4 regions of the Bacillus sp. 41-22 genome follow, and region 1 is predicted to be linked to each of the others. Evidence: predicted binding sites of a transcription regulator. Region 1 holds the regulator's gene; each other region holds the start of a gene.

Region 1 (5,234 bases):
ACCGATGCGAGCTTCGATTTGTTGTGAATTTCCAATACCCTCAACTACAGTTGTGTTTTCTTTCGTTACAACAATTTTACCAGCACGTCCTAAAGATTCAACTGTAGCAGATTTTAAGTCACGTCCTAATTCTTCAGTGATTACTTCGCCACCAGTTAAGATTGCGATATCTTCTAGCATTGCTTTACGACGGTCACCAAATCCAGGAGCTTTAACAGCAACTACATTGAATGTACCACGAAGTTTGTTCACTACTAATGTAGCTAACGCTTCGCCTTCTACATCTTCAGCAATGATAAGAAGTGGTTTACCTTGTTGTACCACTTGCTCTAATACTGGTAAGATTTCTTGAATGTTAGAAATCTTTTTGTCAGTAATTAAAATGTATGGGTTATCAAGAACTGCTTCCATTTTGTCAGAATCAGTAATCATGTAAGGAGATGCATATCCACGATCAAATTGCATACCTTCTACTACGTCTAATTCTGTTGTGAATCCTTTAGATTCTTCTAAAGTAATAACGCCGTCGTTACCAACGCGCTCCATTGCTTCAGCGATTAATTGACCTACTTCTTCGTCAGCCGAAGAAATAGCAGCTACTTGTGCGATAGAAGATTTACCTTCGATTGGTTTAGAAATCGCTTTTAATTCTTCAATTGCAGCAGTAACAGCTTTTTCGATACCTTTACGAAGACCCATTGGGTTTGCACCCAGCTGTTACGTTAAGACCTTCACGAATCATAGCTTGCGCTAATACAGTTGCAGTTGTCGTTCCGTCACCAGCTACATCGTTTGTTTTGCTAGCAACTTCTGCTACTAATTTCGCACCCATGTTTTCGAATGCATCTTCTAATTCGATTTCTTTTGCGATTGTTACACCGTCATTTGTAATAAGTGGTGAACCGAATTTTTTCTCAAGTACAACGTTACGACCTTTTGGTCCAAGCGTTACTTTTACTGCGTTTGCAAGAGTGTCGACACCGCGAAGCATCGAACGACGTGCTTCTTCACTAAATTTAATATCTTTTGCCATAATAATTGACCCCCTTGGATTTTTAAAATGTATATAATTAACCGATAATTGCTAAAATGTCACTTTCACGTAAAATCAAGTAGTCTGTACCTTCGTATTTCACTTCAGTACCTGCATATTTTGAGAAGATGATAAGATCACCTGCTGCTACCTCTAAAGCAACACGCTCACCATTTTCAAGCACTCGGCCTGTACCTACTGCAATAACTTTACCCTCTTGTGGTTTTTCTTTTGCAGTTTCTGGTAATACAATACCACTTGCTGTTTTTTCTTCTGCTTGAACAAGTTCAATTACAACGCGATCACCTAATGGCTTTAGCATGAACAATAACCTCCTCATTTTGTTATGTAAATTTTATTTATTAGCACTCAAGTCACACGAGTGCTAACACACTTCTAATAATAAATAATCTCAATTTCTTTTGCAAGTAAAAAAATCATAATTTTTTCGCAAATTACTTTATGCACTTTCCTAGATATCATTACTTCTTCTACTGCCTTTACTATATGAATCGTTGTTCCCACTTCTTGTATGTTACAATATGAAAGACACCCTAAGTTGTTTTCGCTAAACGTACAACTTTTTCCTGTCTCCTATTTTATTTTCAAATACTTATTTACAAAAAAAATATAATTCAAATGAAAGTTTATATCGTAGGTAGCATATTTACATGTTATCCTACCTTATCTCATACACTAGCGTTAGAAAGGATGGTTAAACCATTTGAAAAAACAATATTGGTGGATTATCGTTACATACATTTTAATGCAGTTATCAGGCATTGCCGGGTTACCGCTTCTCCTGAAAACTGGACTATACGATAATAGGGGATTTACTAGAGAGGAAAAACTTCAACTCATAACTGGTCATTGGGCTATCATTAGCTTTTTCATTGCATTATGCGTTGTACTTTGGTTACTCAGAACAGACATTCGTGACAGGCATTTAGATAAAATGCGCTCTACTGTTCCAGCTACAATTGGGTGGATTTTTATTGGTTTCTTCTTAGCGCTGTTCTCGCAAAGCATTGCCGGTATGATCGAAATGCGTTTATTAGGGATTACACCGGGATCTGAAAATACAGCAAGACTTATGGACATCGCAAGAACGACACCTTGGTTCCTTATTGTCATATCTATAATAGGACCTATTTTGGAAGAAATTGTATTTAGAAAAATTTTATTCGGTACACTTTATAAGAAGTTTAACTTCTTTATTGCCGCTATTATTAGTTCACTTGTATTCGCGGCGATTCATTTTGATTTTACTCACTTATTGGTATACACTTCTATGGGGCTCGTATTCGCCTTTTTATACGTAAAAACGAAACGAATTATAGTTCCTATTGCAGCTCATGTTGCAATGAATACATTAGTTGCAGTTGCTCAAGTTGTAGTAAGCAATGAGCAAATTCAAGAAATGATTAAAGAAGCTGAAAAAATGCAAGGCTTTATCGGAGGATTTTTAGTATGAGAAACTCACCATTGTTCATGGCTGCATTGTACTTTCTTCTTGGATGTATCTTTACACGCTTCGCCATTACGAACGTAACAGATACAATCTGGAATATGTGGACAATACTATTTGCAGTTATGGCAACAATTGATTTTAATTTGGCACTTCGCCTTATCTTAGTTAAATTCACAAAGAAAAAACAATAATAAAACGCAGAGGTCATCTCCTCTGCGTTTTATTGTGGATAATTCTTCAAAAAGTAAACAAGAGTTTGTAACTCTACAGCTAAATCAATGTGATGAATCCTTATATTCTCTGACACATTTAAGCGTGCTGGTGTGAAATTTAAAATACCATGCACGTTCGTTTCTGCCAATCTATCTGCCACAGATTGCGCTACTGTAGCGGGTACCGTTAATATTGCCACTTGTATATCAGTTGATAAACGTTCTTCTAGTTCATCCAAATGATATACAGGAATGCCTCCGATTTCTGTTCCAACTTTCTCTTCACTAACATCAAACGCCATTTCAATTTTTGTATTATTGTTTTTCGTGAAATTATAATGTAAGAAAGCGGTCCCTAAATTACCTACTCCAATAAGTGCCACGCGTGTTATATCATCTTGGTCGAGTGTTTCACGGAAAAATGATAATAAATAATTTACGTTATATCCATATCCTTTTTTCCCTAACGCTCCAAAATATGAAAAATCTCTTCGAATAGTTGCGGAATCAACCTTTACCGCTTCACTCAATTCGGCTGATGAAACACGTTGCTTACCAGAAAGAGATAAGTTTTGGATAAATCGATAGTATAGAGGCAATCGTTTGGCAGTGGCCTGTGGAATTTTTTGCTGATCCATATAACCTCTCCTCTCTTCCTATCTTTATTCTTATACTTGAATCAAATACAGAAGTTTAGTACTCATGAATTTCCTTGTATAATAAAGAGAAGAAGTATTCTCTCTTTATTTTAAACTATACACTATTTTTAGTATGATTGAGAAATATAAACATGGCAAAGTTAAGAAATTATTTGAGGTGAAAACATTGATATTATTACAAGTGAATGGGCTTTCGAAATTATACGGTGCAGAAACGATTCTTGCAAACATAAAATTGGAAGTACAAACAAAAGATCGTATCGCATTAGTCGGACGAAATGGAGCTGGAAAATCTACATTATTAAAAATAATAGCTGGCGAGTTATCTCATGATGGTGGTGAAATTATAAAACCGAAAGATGTCTCAATGGGGTATTTAGCTCAAAATACCGGATTAGAAACGTCTTTAACAATTTGGGATGAAATGTTAACCGTCTTTACACACTTGCAGCAGATGGAGACAAAACTTCGAAGGCTAGAGCAAGAGATGGGAAAAGAAGAAAACTTTTCAAATGCGGCTATATATGAGAAATTATTAGCTGATTATGACCAATTACAATTAGATTATAAAGATCAAGGCGGCTATCAGTACGAAGCGGATATACGCTCAATTTTAAGCGGTCTTGGCTTCCCAGTTGAAACGCATCAGACGAAAATTTCCACATTAAGTGGTGGACAAAAGACTCGATTAGCTCTTGGGAAATTATTATTAACTAGACCAGACTTACTTATTTTAGACGAACCTACAAACCATTTGGACATCGAGACACTAACATGGCTTGAACAATATTTACAAGGCTATCCTGGCGCGATTTTAATCGTTTCCCATGACCGTTATTTCTTAGATAAACTCGTTACACAAGTATACGAAATTTCTAATAAGGAAAGCCGACGATTTGTTGGTAACTACAGTAAATATTTAGACTCAAAATCAGCTCTATACGAGCAAGAAATGAAGCGTTATGAAAAACAACAAGATGAAATTTCTAAACTGGAAGACTTTGTACAAAAAAATATAGCTCGTGCATCTACGACAAAACGCGCTCAAAGTCGCCGTAAACAATTAGACAGAATGGAAGTATTAACTAGACCATTAGGCGATTCTAAATCAGCTTCCTTCCACTTCGATATTGAAAAACAAAGTGGAAATGATGTTTTACAAGTGAAAGATGCAACTATTGGCTATTATCAGGAACCGATTATTGAACATGTAAATATGCGCTTAACTCGCGGTGACAGTGTTGCCTTAGTTGGGCCAAACGGAATTGGAAAATCTACATTATTAAAATCCATTGTGAATAAGTTACAGCTATTACATGGAAACGTTGCTTTCGGGTCAAACGTATCTGTTGGTTATTATGATCAAGAACAAGCCAACTTAACATCTTCGAAGCGAGTTTTAAATGAATTATGGGATGAATATCCATTGCAGCCCGAAAAAGAAATTCGCACTATACTAGGCAACTTTTTATTCACAGGGGATGATGTACTCAAACCAGTATCTTCTCTTAGTGGTGGACAAAAGGCTCGACTAGCTCTTGCAAAACTTATGATGCAAAAATCCAATTTATTAATTCTCGATGAGCCAACAAACCATCTTGATTTAAATAGTAAAGAGATTTTGGAGAATGCTTTAATTGATTACCCAGGTACTCTTCTATTCGTCTCTCATGACCGCTACTTTATTAATCGCGTAACGACAACCGTTGTTGAGTTATCAACAGAAGGTGCACAAGAATATTTAGGTGATTACGATTATTACGTTGAAAAGAAAAATGAAATGATTGAACGTGCGGAACTAGAGCAAGAAGATGAAGTACCTGTTCAAAAAGTGGTGGCACAAGAAAAATTAAATTATC
Region 2 (5,234 bases), 750 kb from region 1:
TGGCGACATGCTGCGCATGATGTTATCATCATTACGTAAATTAACTCGCCACACACCACTTAACGTAATTCCGAAGAAGCGTGAAATTGCTGCGAAAATTTTAGAAGATGAGCGTTACACAGTTTAATAGATAAGAGAGAACCAGTGGCCTGTTGGCTGCTGGTTTTTTTATCGATGGATTCTTGAGAAGGGCTGTTTTACATATGTATTTGTAAACGGATTTTTTTAATGGAGGTAAAGGAGATGAAGTTAATAAGAGTAGGAACAGTTCATCAGCTCGCATTTTTACCGCGTCTCTTTCCAATTAACTGTTACTTTGTCGAAGAAGAAACAGGATTAACTTTAATTGATGCTGCTTTACCATTTTGTGCAAAGAAGATTTTAGAAGCGGCTCGAAAAATAGGGAAACCGATTACGAATATCGTTATTACACATGCGCATGATGACCATATAGGAGCACTTGATGCTATAAAACAAGAATTGCCGAATGTTCCGGTCTATATTTCTAAAAGAGATGCAAGTTTACTTGAAGGAGATTTGTCACTGCAACTAGGGGAACCAGACACGCAGGTAAAAGTAAGTGTGTCAAAAAGGATAAAGACGATTCCAGATATTCTTCTTCAAGAGGGAGATCAAATAGGTTCCCTTGTAGCGATTGCAGCTCCAGGTCATACACCGGGATCAATGGCGTTTTTAGACATGAGAAATGATGCACTCATTGTTGGAGATGCATTTCAAACGAGAGGCGGGATAGCGGTAGCGGGGCAATTGAAGTGGCTTTTTCCGTTTCCTATGTTTGGTACTTGGGATGCAGAAGTTTCATTAACAAGCGCTCAGAAATTGCTGGAGTATAAGCCGTCTATATTGGCGACGGGGCATGGGAAGATGATTAAAGATCCGTTAGTGCAAATGCAGAAAGCGATTGAAGAAGCGGAAAGGAATTTAATGAGAAAGAGCCTCAAATAATTTTGAGGCTCTTTTTTGCTAGACGATATTTTTTTGTAGGCTTTAGAAATGTATATATCGCTAATACGAAGTTGAAAAACATAAATACGAAAGGGTCTTGGCTTGGATTCGGATCATAATTTTTTTGAGTGTTTGTAAGACATTCTAGTGGTATTTCTAGATGTCTTTTTTTTATGAATATGATTTAAAAAGAATCAAATAATAAATGGTGAATGAACAAAGAAAGGTAGGAGTATTTTATGCAAAACTTAACAGAGCTTGAAGTGGAAAATTTACGTCATTTAATTGGTGGTCATGCGACGATTATTAACAAATTGGACCAGTATGCACAGGCTTGTACAGATCCACAGCTAAAGCAAATGCTACAAAAGGATGCACAAGATGCACGAAATACGAAACAGCAATTAATGACTTTTCTAGGATAGGAGGAAGAGAGAAATGAATGAAAAAGATATGGTAAATGATTATTTAGCAGGGTTAAACTCAAGTTTAACAAGTTATGCAAATTATATTTCTCAGTCTGATAACGAACAGTTACATCAAACGTTAATTCAAATTCGTAATCAAGATGAGATGCGTCAACGTAATATGTATGAATATGCAAAGCAAAAAAGTTATTACAAGCCGGCAGCACCTGCTAATCCAATGATTGTGCAGCAATTGAAAAGTCAATTAAGTGCGGAATAGTGTGATGAATGAAACGAGCGAATGGATTCGCTCGTTTTTTTGTTTGGTATATGTCAATAAATACATAATAAATATTTTTTCAGTTGTAACAAATATGACGAAAATTAAATATAACAATTCACAAAAAGGACAAAAACTTTGCTCAATATTTCACAAAGTATCCATGGTTTCTATCGTGAGAACCTCTATAATTAGGGGTGTAAAGAACGAAAGAAATAGACTACATGATCAATTAGGAGAGATTGCTATGAATAGAAACACAAGAAAAATTGCAATTATCGGTACTGGATTAGTTGGATCAAGCTGTGCGTATTCCATTGTAAACCAAGGGATTTGCGAAGAGCTATTGTTAATTGATATAAATCATGAACGTGCAGTTGGAGAAGCGATGGATTTATCGCACTGCATTAACTTTACAAATACAAGAACAAAAGTATATGCCGGAAGCTATGAAGACTGCAAAGATATGGACATTGTTATTATTACAGCAGGACCAGCGCCGAAGCCTGGACAAAGTCGTTTAGACACTTTAGGAGCCAGCGCTAAGATTATGGAGGGTGTTGTTGGCGGCGTAATGGAAAGTGGATTTGATGGCATTTTTTTACTCGCATCGAACCCAGTTGACATTATTACATATCAAGTGTGGAAGCTATCTGGATTACCTAGAAATCGTGTGATTGGTACAGGTACATCACTAGATTCTTCTCGCTTAAGAACAATTTTATCTGAAATGTTACATGTAGATCCTCGTAGTATTCATGGGTATTCATTAGGAGAACATGGTGATTCTCAAATGGTTGCTTGGTCTCACGTAACTGTTGGTGGAAAACCGATTTTACAAATTTTAGAAGAGAAAAAAGACCAATTTGGTGAAATAGATTTAGATGAAATTGTTGAGAAGACTGCAAAAGCTGGATGGGAAATTTATAAGCGCAAAGGAACTACTTATTACGGAATCGGAAATTCTTTAGCTTATATTGCTCGCTCAATTTTCAATGATGATCACCGTGTTATCGCTGTTTCAGCTATTTTAGATGGTGAATATGGCGAATACGATATTTGTACAGGAGTACCAGCAATTATTACTAGAGATGGTATAAGAGAAGTGGTAGAACTAAACTTATCAGAAGATGAAGAAAGTCGCTTTGCAAAATCAAACGATGTTTTACGCGATTATATGAAAACAATTGGTTACTAAATTATAGGAGAAGGTGAAACAAATGAAGGAATATATAATGTCTCGTGTGTTTAAAGCTTCTGCCGGAATCGCACAGGGTATTTTCGTATCCCTTGGAATTGGTTTACTGATCGAAAATATAGGAAGAATTGTTGATATACCATTACTTATTACAATCGGAGTCGTTGCAAAATCACTTATGGCACCAGCAATTGGAGCCGGGATTGCCTTTATGCTCGGTGCAAACGGACTCGTAATTTTCTCAGCGATGGTAGCTGGAGCAATTGGAGCAGGTTCCATTTCAATTACTGAAGCTGGTCTCATCATTAAAACAGGTGAACCAATCGGTGCATTATTAACAGCGACTTTAGCAGTTTATATTGGTAAACGATTAAGCGGAAAAACTGCTTTAGATATGATGCTCGTTCCATTTGCAGCAATATTAGGTTCTGGTTTAGTCGGTATTTGGTTAGCTCAAAATATTAGCCCAGTTTTAAATGCAGTTGGAGCATTCATTAAAGATAGTTCAGCTGGTAGCCCGTTCGTCGCTTCTATCGTGATTGCTGTAGTTTGGGGACTGTTACTTATCTCTCCAGCTTCATCAGCTGCGTTAGCGATAGCGCTTAGCTTAGACGGTGTTGCAGGTGGTGCAGCACTTGCAGGATGTGTTGCTCAATTTATCGGATTCTCTGTTATTTCAGCGAAAGAAAATAATTTAGGTGGCATATTAGCCCAGGCACTTTGTACTCCAAAAGTGCAGTTACCGAACATTACTAAAAATCCAATGATTCTCGTCCCAACTGTCGTCGCCAGTGCAATAGTTGGCCCAGTATCGGCACTAATTTTCCAACTGGAAGCAGGAAAAGAAATTGCAGGTCTTGGATTAAGCTCTCTTATCGCACCAATTAATTTAATTTCCAGCCAAGGGTGGGAAGTTGTCCCAGCGATGGTAATCACTTATATCATCATTCCAGTAGCTGTTTCTTATATACTGTACATTGCTCTTAAAAAAGCAGGTCGTATTCATTCTGGTGATATGACTGTACCGCAATCTTAATTTGAAAATCTCCTTAATATAGAGAAAAGCAGACTGAAGCCACAGTCTGCTTTTTTACATTTTTTGATTTTGTTTTACTGGAACACGTACGGTTTCTTTTGCTAATAATAGCTGAACACCAAAGTATAGTACGCTTGCAAGCATCATTCCAGAAATGGCGTCTACAAATGCATGCTGCTTCGTAAATAATGTTGATAAAATAATAAGCGTACCGAAGAAAGTAAGGATGTAATATTCCAAAGTATGCTGTTCTCTACGCTTAAAGGCAGCTAACATAATTACAAATGTCGTAAGGACATGAATGCTTGGGAAACAGTTTACTGGTTGATCAATACTATAAATATAGCGGACTAGTTCGGAAAATACATCTGTTCCAACGACGGTTGGGCGTGGTACAGTTGTCTGCCAAAAAAAGTAAATCGAAAAACAAGCAAGTTTTCCAAGAATTACACTACTTAAAGTGACATAATATTGCTTTCGATCAGCAAAACAGTAATAAATAAGTGCACCGTATAAGTATGGAAACCAAAGTAAGTAAGGAATAATAAATGCTTTCACAAATGGAATCCAATCATCTACTACAGTTGTGACATCTACTGCGTGAACAGTAGATTTATTTAATACGTCGTAAAGGGGACTTACGAGTACGAGTAGAAGTATATAACTTAACGGAAGAAGAGATGAAAGTTTAAATTTCTTCATGATAATCTCCTATGTTTTAGTAATGTAAATAAATTCAATTGATTATAATATAGAAAATCCAATTGGGCTATCGATTTTACTTACATTTTCTTGAATTCACCTTACATTTTTGTCACTTGACTTAAAAGAGGGGGAGGGTGCTATATGAAGCGTTCACTGTATTTCTTAGTTTTTATATTGTTATGCCTAGTGAGTACTGGGTGTGCAAAGGATAAAGAAGGAGAGAATTTAGAATATAACGGGAGAGCACTCGTCATTGGAGTTGTTGGTGAAAAGCCGAAAGATACATTTAGAAATATAAAGTTTGAAAAAGTGAAGTTAGAGGAATTGGAAAAGAAAGCTAAGGAAGTGGATGGTTTTCTAATAATGAAAGATCACTTTCAAGAAGCCTCAACAGAGCAGTATAAAGATGTATTTTCATCGCTAAAGAAACCAGTATTTTTTATTGGTTTACAAGATAAATCATATTCAACTTTTATTACAAAAGGGATAGAGTATAACAGTGCACGAAAAGATGTAAATGCTATGTACGCGCAAGGTTTTGCAAATATTGGAAGTGGCGAAGGGCAACAATGGGGAGTAGGTTTATTGAATGGTGGAAATACAGAAGAAAGTATTCATAATATGTATATAGTAGTATTTCAA
Region 3 (5,234 bases), 680 kb from region 1:
CATTTCAGGTAAATCTTGGCCGCTCGGAGATTTCAAATCCACATTTAAGCAAAAAGCAATTTTGCCATCTGCTGTTTTAATAAGCTCTGTTCGAATTGGTTTTTTCTTTGACTTACTATAACTCCAATCCATTTGATACTTCGTGTGATCCATAACCTCTGCGGATGCCTTTTGAAGTGGGAATAATAAGTTCGCAAATACAAATAAAACACTCAAAAAAGCGGCCATTAGCTTGAACGATCGTTTTATATTCATGTCTACAACCCCTTATAAAATAACAAATTTACTACTATGTATTATTTAGTTAGAAAAGTTTTTTATGCATAGACAAAACAAAAAAGAGTGCAAACTTTTTTGCACCCTTTGAACTTACCTCTATTAGAAATCAAAGTTATCAGGATCTGGACCAACGCGGTGGTTCTGATTTAAAGCATCAATCTTTTCCATATCTTCTTTTGTTAATTCGAAGTCGAATATATTAGCATTCGCAATAATACGCTGTTCTTTCGTTGATTTCGGAATCGTTACAACTTCATTTTGAAGATCCCAACGTAAAATGATTTGCGCTGTTGTTTTACCGTACTTATCAGCAACTTCTTGTAAAGTTTCATTATCTAATAATTGCCCTTGCATAAGTGGTGACCATGCTTCCATTTGGATTCCTTGTTCTTTACAGAAAGCCTGTAGTTCTTTCTGCGTTAAACGCGGGTGATACTCTACTTGGTTAATCATCGGCTTAATTTCCGCACCTTCCAGTACGTCTTTCAGATGATGGATTTGGAAGTTACTTACGCCAATTGCACGCACGCGTTCTTCTTTATAAAGTGTTTCTAACGCTCTCCACGAATCTTTATATTTCCCTTCAACAGGCCAATGGACAAGATATAAATCTAAATAATCTAGTTCTAATTTTTTTAAGCTCTCTTCGTATGCAGCAAGTGTCGTTTCATATCCTTGATCTGCGTTCCACACTTTTGAAGTAATGAATAAATCTTCTCGAGAAATTCCTGCTTCTTTTATACCAGCGCGAATGCCTTCTCCAACTGCTTTTTCATTTCCATAAATCGCAGCTGTATCAATGCTACGGTATCCTTCTTTAATGGCTACTTTCACAGCCTCTACAAGTTCCGGTCCATCTTCTACTTTAAATACACCTAAACCGAACCAAGGCATTTCCACACCGTTATGCAATGTTGTTTTACTTTGTAAATTTTTCATTATATTTTTCTCTCCTTTATTTTGCTTGATCTCTTTTTTCTAAGTTCATACTCCAAGCTGTTAAAATAACAGCGCCTACTACCATAATGCCGCCTACCCAAGCTGTATGAATTAATCCTAACGAGTTCGTTACAATACCGCCCAAATAAGCCCCAAGAGCAATTCCTGCGTTAAATGCTGCAATATTCATTGCTGATGCGATATCAACGGCACTCGGCACGAAACGCTCAGCCAATATAACGACATACACTTGTAGTCCTGGAACATTCATAAACGCGAATAGCCCCATAAAAATAATTGTGATAAGCCCCGCCACTTGAAACGGCGCTGTAAATGTTAGTACGAATAATACAATTGCTTGAATAAAGAACATGTAAAATAGTGCACGAATTGGATTATGATTCGATAATTTTCCGCCGACCATATTCCCAATCGCAATTGCAATCCCGTACACTAACAAAATGATTGTAACGGTACTCGATTTAAATCCTGTTACTTCTTGTAATAGCGGAGATAAATACGTAAATGTTACGAATGTTCCTCCATATCCTAATGCAGTAATGACGAAAACAAGTAAGAGTCTTCCGTTCGTGATAAGTTTGAATTGATCACGAAATGATACTCGTGTACCCTTTTTTAAGTTAGACGGAATTAACATGCTGTTTGCGACTAAGGCAACAATTCCAATGACCACAATCACCATAAAAGATGCTCTCCAGCCAAATTGTTGACCAATAAACGTTCCAATTGGTACACCTGTAATCGTCGCAACAGTTAAACCAGTAAACATAAATGCAATTGCACTTGCACGTTTATTCTCTGGTACAAGCGCAGCCGCAATTGTGGATCCTATCGACATAAAAACGCCGTGTGCAAACGCAGATACAACCCTCGCCATAAGCAACACAGTAAAACTTGTTGCCACTGCCGCAATTCCATTACCAATAATGAAAATAATCATAATCCACATTAATAACGTCTTTCGCGACATACTAGCTGTTAATGACGTTAATACTGGGGCACCAAACGCTACCCCTAATGCATATAAAGAAACGGTTAAACCCGCTGTTGTAACAGAAACATGTAAATCCTCTGAAATAGATGGTAATAAACCGACACTAATAAATTCGGTTGTACCAATTCCAAATGCACTAATTGCTAGCGCTAATAAAGCAAACATACTTCTTCGATTCGTCTGTACCGCTGAAGAAGATACTGTATATGAATTCAATTGAACTCCTCCTTAATGCGAGAAATCCAATCATAATAGTGTGATAAAAAGGCCTTTTTATCTTCTACAAAAATAATGTTACTGCTGATATATGCTATTATGAATGGCTTCACTCTTTTTTTGAAGAACGCACTTTAAAGTACGATAGGTACCAAAAAGTAACATAGGCACTTTTTAGTACCGTACTACTCATTTCCCTCTTACGTATGCTATTATGGAACATATTCAACATAATAAAAAGTACGTACTTTAAAGTGCTATAGGTACTTTTTAGTAACATTTAAATTATTTGGCTTCTTTTGTTGGAGAACTGAAATCTACATTCATCAAAGGAGATTTTTATATGAAGAAATATAATATTCCCGTTGAAGCGACTTTAGAGGTTATCGGCGGAAAATGGAAAGTCGTTATTCTTTGCCACTTAACGAAAGGTACAAAGAGAACGAGTGAATTAAAACGTCTCATGCCTGGTATTACACAAAAGATGTTAACACAGCAATTACGCGAATTAGAAGAAGACGGAGTTATTCAAAGAAAGGTATACAATCAAGTACCACCGAAAGTAGAATATTCTCTTACAGACTACGGTTGGTCTTTAGAATCCATTCTTGATTCTCTTTGTACTTGGGGCGAATGCCACCTTGAAAAAAGCGGTAACACATCAATGCTAATTACAGAAGGTGAACAATAAAAAAAGGAAAAAATGAACATAAATTTGTCCATTTCCTCCTTTTTTTCTTTATATATATGTACATTTTTAAGATAGATAAAATAATTTATGCGCTTTCATGCCTTGTCAGTACTAGGTTACAGAATCAATATCAAATAATTAGGAATCATTTTTATGTTAACATACGTGTATATAGTATATAATATAGGATATATATTATATACACTTTCCGATAAGGGAACTTTCCATTATGCGGACAAGCCATGTATCGGACAGTTCATAAATAATAGGTAGGACATTATGGTTTTGGATTTATGATTTCAGCTTACTTGCTGTCATAAATTTAAAGGCATTTTATTGTGCTTTGTGAAACTTTGTATAAAGTTTCGCAAGTGTTTACTATCTTATCTATCAAAAATAAGAGTATTGCTATCGTAAAGGAGAATTGGAGATGCCAGAAACTATGACTCAAACAAAGCCAGAACAAGAAACTGTACAAATTTCTGCTAGCCAAGGACAACTTGATGTACTTGATCAGTTGTTAAAACCTGAGGTACAAGAATCATTAACAACACTAGTAGAACAGCTTCCAAAATTAACTGAGCTTGTTAACATTTTAACTAAGTCTTATGACTTCGCTCAAACTGTTGCTACTGATGAAGTATTAAAAAGCGACACTGTTAGTGCAATCACAGAGCTTGTAGAACCTGTAAAGGATACAGTGAAAAGCATGGCTGCAACTGCTATCGAAGCGAAAGATCGTGCTGATGAAAGCAACGAAGTTATCGGCCTGTTCGGTCTATTAAAATTACTAAAAGACCCACAAGCACAAAAAATGTTCCGCTTTGTGAACGCATACCTTCAAATTAGTGCAGAACGTAACAATAAATAATTTAACTTATAACAACAATTAGTAAAGACGGGGGATATCATACTATGTCAAAACAAATTGTCATCTTAGGCGCTGGTTATGGCGGTCTTCTTGCCGCTTTAAACGTACGTAAATATTACAGCAAATCAGAAGCACAAGTTACAGTGATTAACCAATACCCAACGCACCAAATCATCACTGAACTACACCGCCTTGCAGCTGGTAACGTTGCTGAGCAAGCAATTGCAATGCCACTTACAAAGCTTTTCAAAGGTAAAGACATCGATCTTAAAATTGCAACAGTTGAGTCATTCTCAGTTGATAGCAAAGAAATCAAACTAGCTGGTGGCACTACGCTATCTTACGATGCACTTGTAGTTGCTTTAGGAAGTAAAACTGCTTACTTCGGTATTCCAGGACTAGAAGAAAACAGCATGGTATTAAAATCTGCTGCTGATGCAAACAAAATCTACAAACACGTTGAAGACCGTATTCGTGAATACGCTAAAACGAAAAACGAAGCTGATGCTACAATCGTAATCGGTGGTGGCGGATTAACTGGCGTTGAGCTAGTTGGTGAGCTTGCTGACATTATGCCTAAACTTGCAAAAAGCCACGGCGTAAATCCAAAAGAAGTTAAACTTCTTCTTGTTGAAGCAGGTCCAAAAATCCTTCCAGTATTACCAGACCACTTAATCGAACGTGCAACTGCTAGCTTAGAAGCACGCGGTGTTACATTCTTAACAGGTCTTCCTGTAACAAACGTTGCTGGTAATGAAATCGACTTAAAAGACGGTCAAAAAATCGTTGCTAACACATTCGTTTGGACAGGCGGCGTACAAGGTAATCCATTAATTGGTGAATCAGGTCTTGAAGTAAACCGCGGTCGTGCAACTGTTGATGCACATCTACAATCTACTTCTCACAAAGACGTATTCGTTGCTGGAGACAGCGCTGTTGTCTTCTCTCCAGACGGTCGTCCATACCCACCAACTGCACAAATCGCTTGGCAAATGGGTGAGTTAATTGGATACAACTTATACGCAGCACTAGAAGGCAAAGCATTCGAAGAGTTCGCACCTATCAACTCTGGAACACTTGCTAGTCTAGGACGTAAAGATGCTGTTGCTACAATCGGAGCAAGCAATACTCCGCTTAAAGGTTTACCAGCATCATTAATGAAAGAAGCAAGTAACGTTCGTTACTTATCACACATTAAAGGTCTATTCAGCTTAGCATACTAA
Region 4 (5,234 bases), 230 kb from region 1:
TTAAACAAGCAAATTGTATTTTAATTGTAACGGATCACTCTAGCATCGATTGGAATCTTTTTAAAGGGATTGAGCGATTAATAGATACACGTGGAATCGTAAAGAAGGTGAGTGTATGAGTGAAAAATGTTTAATTACAGGTGGAGCAGGATTTATTGGTTCGCATTTAGCTGAAGAGTTGGTGAAAAGAGGTTATGAAGTTACTATTGTGGATAACTTCTATAAAGGAAAAAATAAATATCATAATGAGTTAATGAAAGAGCTCCGGGTTATTTCAATAAGCGTTTTAGATAAAAATTCAATTTATGAATTAGTGAATCAACATGATGTGGTGTTTCATTTAGCTGCAATTTTGGGAGTCAAAACTACAATGGAAAAAAGTGTAGAGCTTATTGAAACAAATTTCGATGGAACGAGAAATATTTTACAAGCAGCGTTAAAAGGGAAGAAGAAAGTAGTATTTGCATCTACTTCTGAAGTATATGGAAAGGGAGAGCCGCCATTCTCTGAAGAAGGAGATCGTTTATACGGTGCAACTTCCAAAATACGTTGGAGTTATGCAATTTGTAAAACGTTAGAGGAAACATTATGTTTAGGGTACGCATTAGAAGGTTTACCTGTAACGATTGTTCGTTATTTTAATATTTATGGTCCAAGAGCGAAAGATGGTCCGTACGCAGGAGTAATTCCACGATTTATTCGTGCGGCTTTGCAAGGTGACGATATTCTCGTGTATGGAGATGGAAAGCAGACACGCTGCTTTACGTATGTAAGTGATGCGGTCGAGGCAACAATTCGTGCAATGGATGAGAAGGTAAATGGTGAAATTATTAATATAGGTTCTGAGAATGAAAAAAATATAAGGGTAGTAGCGGAAGATATAAAAAAATTAACGAAGTCTATTTCCAAAATTGTGCACGTTCCATTTGAGAAAGTATATCCACATGGATTTGAAGAGATTCCAAATAGAAGACCAGACGTAACGAAATTAAGAGAACTTGTTCAGTTTCAAGCGAAAGTAACGTGGGAACAAGGATTGAAAGAAACTATTAAATGGTTTCGTGAAGAAAACAATGGCTAAGTCGTTATCAGTTATTATTCCCGTATGTAATGAAGTGGATACGATTTCAGATGTGGTTCAATCGGTAAAACCATTGAATCCAGTAGAGATTATTGTAGTAGCAAATGGTTGTAATGATGGTACAGAAGCGATTGCTGAGAGCTTAGGATGTACAGTAATCCAGCATAAAGAGTCACTTGGTAACGACGTTGGACGCGCAGTTGGTGCAAAACATGCGATAGGTGATGTATTACTGTTTGTAGATGGAGATTTTGCTATTCAAACTTCAAAATTACAATTATTCCTTAATCCGATTTTACATGATCAGGCGGACATCGTTTTAAATAATTTGGACGCATTATTTTTAAAGAAACAAAAACCGCACTCCGTGACAGTATGGCGCCAAATATTAAATGCAATGTTAGAGCGTGAAGAATTAAAAATTGATTCTTTATTATCTGTACCTCATGCGCTGACGAAGGAAGTTGTGCAAAGTATTGGAGACGAATGTTTTGTTAATCCTATTGTGGCTCATCTACGCCTAGCACAAAGTAAATGGAGAATTAGTCGTCATTGTGCAATTGACGTTATTACGCCAAATAAATTTCGTCCATTCGAGCATGCTGCATATGGCACGGATCTTTCTCAATCTGAAAAACGAATGATAGGTGATCATATAGAAGCTGTAGCAGAGCGGATATTAGGCAGCGATGGGCGCGGAGGATATTATGATGGAAATAGGAAAAGAGAGAGTGTCTATCATACTCTAAATTTTGAAGATTTTTATCAAGGATGGGGCGTTACATCTAATTTGTATAAAGGAGAGCAATTATCGGTAATTATTCCTGTGCAAAATGAAGAGAAAACAATTGGAAACGTTATAGAAGAGCTTCGCAAAATTGAACCTTTTGAAATCATCGTTGTTGTAAATGGTTCGTCCGATAAAACGGCAACAATTGCAAAAGACAAGGGAGCAACAACAATTGTGTATAAAGAAGCACTTGGAAACGATGTGGGGCGTTCGCTTGGAACTTATTTTGCAAAAGGAGAAATTGTTTTATTTATAGACGGTGACTTTGTTATTCCAGCTAGTGAGCTATATCCCTTTGCAAAAGCTATTGCAGATGGAACGGATGTCGCATTAAATGATTTAAATCATTATTTAGATTTGAGAGTACCACTTCATCTTGTAACAGCATTTAAATATGCAGTAAATTTAGCTTGTGATAGAAAAGATTTAGGAGTAGGCTCTCTTATTGCTGTACCTAATGCGTTTAGTCGTACTTGTTTGAAGGAAATAGGGTATAAATCATTATTGTCACCTTGTGTAGCACAAGTGAAAGCTGTACTTTCAGGTTTTGAAATCGCTTGTGTAAGTCGTGTCGATGTTGATAAGATGAACCGTATTCGTCCCAGTGAACATTTCGCAAAAATAGGTCATCCTCCAGCTGTCCTTCGAATTATTGGTGATCATATAGAAGGATTAGAGCAATTAATTGCATTAACAAACAGTCGTGGTGGATTTTACGATGGAAATAGAAAAAGAGATGTTTTATAGTGGTAACAAAAAAAGTGTACAACGTATGTACACTTTTTTGCTCTGTTATAAAAACTATAACAGATTAGGAGATAAGAGTATTACAGCTCTACAATGGGTATCGTTCTTATATTACAAAATAGGACTCGTATATAAGAATACCAAAAAAATACAATTAAAGAAAGGGTTAATTCTAAAGAGTTTTATATGAGGTTAACACTATGTACGTAGTAGTTTGCTCAACATTTCACAAACATGTCACAACTATTTCGTCCACTTCCGAAAAAAAGTAGTATTCTAAGTGTGTAAGCTGTTATATAAAAAAACGTAGTCCTGTACTAATCAAAAATGGAGGAGATTAGGATGACTCAAGTATTAGAAAATGTAAAAAGCGCGTGGGAAAACTTTAAAGGTGAAAAATGGAAAGCAGAGATTGATGTTCGCGATTTCATTTTAAATAATGTAAACGTTTACGAGGGAGAAGACTCTTTCTTAGCGGAAGCAACTGAAGCAACGAAACAACTTTGGGATCAAGTAATGGATTTAACAACAAAGGAACGTGAAAACGGTGGCGTTCTTGATATGGATACAAAAATTGTTTCTTCTATTACATCACATGAACCAGGATATTTAAATAAAGATATTGAAAAAGTGGTCGGTTTCCAAACTGATAAACCATTTAAACGTTCTTTACAACCATATGGTGGTATTCGTATGGCAGAACAAGCTTGTGAAGCGTATGGATATGAAATGGATAAAGAACTTAGCAAGATTTTCAGAGACTGGCGTAAAACTCATAATCAAGGTGTATTTGATGCATACACACCAGAAATGAAAGCGGCTCGTAAATCAGGTGTTATTACTGGTCTTCCAGATGCGTATGGACGTGGACGTATTATCGGTGACTATCGCCGCGTAGCGCTATATGGTATAGATCATTTAATTGAAGCGAAAAAAGCTGATTATAATTTAACTGGCGGTGTAATGAGCGAAGATACAATGCGTTTACGTGAAGAATTATCTGAGCAAATGCGTGCACTTCAAGAGTTAAAACAGATGGCTGCTTCTCATGGATTCGATATTTCTAAGCCAGCTACAAATGCACAAGAGGCCTTCCAATGGTTATACTTTGCTTATCTTGCAGCAATTAAAGAGCAAAACGGGGCAGCAATGAGCCTTGGACGTACCTCTACATTCTTAGATGTTTACATTGAAAGAGATTTAGCAAATGGTACTTTAACAGAAGAAAAAGCACAAGAAATTGTTGACCATTTCATTATGAAATTACGTCTTGTGAAATTTGCAAGAACACCTGATTATAATGAACTATTCTCTGGAGATCCAACTTGGGTAACTGAATCTATCGGTGGTATGGCGTTAGACGGTCGTCCGTTAGTAACAAAAAACTCATTCCGTTTCTTGCATACATTAGATAATTTAGGACCAGCACCAGAACCAAACTTAACAGTTCTTTGGTCTAAACAATTACCAGAGAACTTTAAAAACTACTGTGCAAAAATGTCTATTAAAACATCAGCAATTCAATACGAAAATGATGACATTATGCGTGCTGACTACGGTGATGACTACGGTATTGCTTGTTGTGTATCAGCAATGAGAATTGGTAAACAAATGCAGTTCTTCGGAGCACGTGCAAACTTAGCGAAAGCATTACTATATGCGGTTAACGGTGGTAAAGATGAAAAGTCAAAAGCACAAGTTGGTCCTGAATACGCACCAATTACTTCTGAAGTATTAGATTATGAAGAAGTTATGCGTAAATTCGATATGACAATGGAATGGTTAGCTGGTCTATACTTAAATACATTAAATGTAATTCACTATATGCACGATAAATATAGCTATGAACGTATTGAAATGGCACTTCACGATACAAATGTTCTTCGTACAATGGCAACAGGTATCGCTGGATTATCTGTAGTAGCAGACTCTTTAAGTGCAATTAAATATGCACAAGTAAAACCAATTCGTGATGAAAATGGTATTGCAGTTGATTTCGAAATTGAGGGAGATTTCCCTAAATACGGTAACAATGATGATCGTGTAGATGAAATCGCAGTAAATCTTGTGAAAACATTTATGAACAAGATTCGCAAACATAAAACATACCGTAATTCTGTTCATACAATGTCAATCTTAACAATCACATCTAACGTTGTATACGGTAAGAAAACTGGTAACACTCCAGATGGACGTCGTACTGGAGAACCATTTGCACCGGGCGCAAACCCAATGCATGGCCGTGATACAAAAGGTGCATTAGCATCATTATTATCTGTAGCTAAATTACCATATGAAGATGCACAAGATGGTATTTCAAATACATTCTCTATTATTCCAAAAGCACTTGGTAAAGAAGATGATGTACAAGTACGCAACTTAGTATCTATGCTTGATGGATATGCAATAAAAGAAGGACACCACTTAAATATTAACGTATTTAACCGTGAAACATTAATGGATGCAATGGAGCATCCTGAAAAATATCCACAATTAACAATTCGTGTATCTGGTTACGCTGTTAACTTTATTAAATTAACTCGTGAACAACAAATTGATGTAATAAACCGTACAATGCATGAAAGCATGTAAGTGAAAAAAGTGTCCCTCCGCTTT

Evidence for each region. Region 1 encodes Rex, which represses fermentation and respiration genes when NADH is low (regulators of the CRP and FNR family bind a similar motif). Its sites were predicted from a motif close to TTGTGAAATATTTCACAA; they were not measured.
Region 2: the regulator Rex is predicted to act here: its motif matches at 1,792-1,809, upstream of LCF45_RS24690 (L-lactate dehydrogenase).
Region 3: the regulator Rex is predicted to act here: its motif matches at 3,494-3,511, upstream of LCF45_RS25005 (DUF1641 domain-containing protein).
Region 4: the regulator Rex is predicted to act here: its motif matches at 2,833-2,850, upstream of pflB (formate C-acetyltransferase).

The regions. Positions count from the first base shown of each region.
Region 1 covers NZ_CP084035.1:259,322-264,555, reverse strand. The annotation lists partial or broken gene groL (chaperonin GroEL) at 1-1,033, opposite strand, end outside; gene groES (co-chaperone GroES) at 1,071-1,355, opposite strand; gene LCF45_RS01525 (CPBP family intramembrane glutamic endopeptidase) at 1,758-2,507, shown strand; gene LCF45_RS01520 (YdiK family protein) at 2,504-2,695, shown strand; gene LCF45_RS01515 (redox-sensing transcriptional repressor Rex) at 2,725-3,354, opposite strand; gene LCF45_RS01510 (ABC-F family ATP-binding cassette domain-containing protein) at 3,542-5,234, shown strand, end outside.
Region 2 covers NZ_CP084035.1:4,773,626-4,778,859, reverse strand. The annotation lists gene LCF45_RS24710 (acyl-CoA dehydrogenase family protein) at 1-127, shown strand, start outside; gene LCF45_RS24705 (MBL fold metallo-hydrolase) at 244-966, shown strand; gene LCF45_RS24700 (hypothetical protein) at 1,206-1,391, shown strand; gene LCF45_RS24695 (spore coat protein) at 1,405-1,653, shown strand; gene LCF45_RS24690 (L-lactate dehydrogenase) at 1,901-2,851, shown strand; gene LCF45_RS24685 (PTS sugar transporter subunit IIC) at 2,874-3,887, shown strand; gene LCF45_RS24680 (phosphatase PAP2 family protein) at 3,942-4,589, opposite strand; gene LCF45_RS24675 (hypothetical protein) at 4,734-5,234, shown strand, end outside.
Region 3 covers NZ_CP084035.1:4,840,290-4,845,523, forward strand. The annotation lists gene LCF45_RS24985 (thioester domain-containing protein) at 1-255, opposite strand, end outside; gene LCF45_RS24990 (aldo/keto reductase) at 379-1,218, opposite strand; gene LCF45_RS24995 (MFS transporter) at 1,235-2,398, opposite strand; gene LCF45_RS25000 (winged helix-turn-helix transcriptional regulator) at 2,793-3,140, shown strand; gene LCF45_RS25005 (DUF1641 domain-containing protein) at 3,571-4,011, shown strand; gene LCF45_RS25010 (NAD(P)/FAD-dependent oxidoreductase) at 4,056-5,234, shown strand.
Region 4 covers NZ_CP084035.1:487,047-492,280, forward strand. The annotation lists gene LCF45_RS02495 (nucleotide sugar dehydrogenase) at 1-119, shown strand, start outside; gene LCF45_RS02500 (NAD-dependent epimerase/dehydratase family protein) at 116-1,081, shown strand; gene LCF45_RS02505 (glycosyltransferase family 2 protein) at 1,074-2,618, shown strand; gene LCF45_RS02510 (hypothetical protein) at 2,590-2,808, shown strand; gene pflB (formate C-acetyltransferase) at 2,961-5,210, shown strand.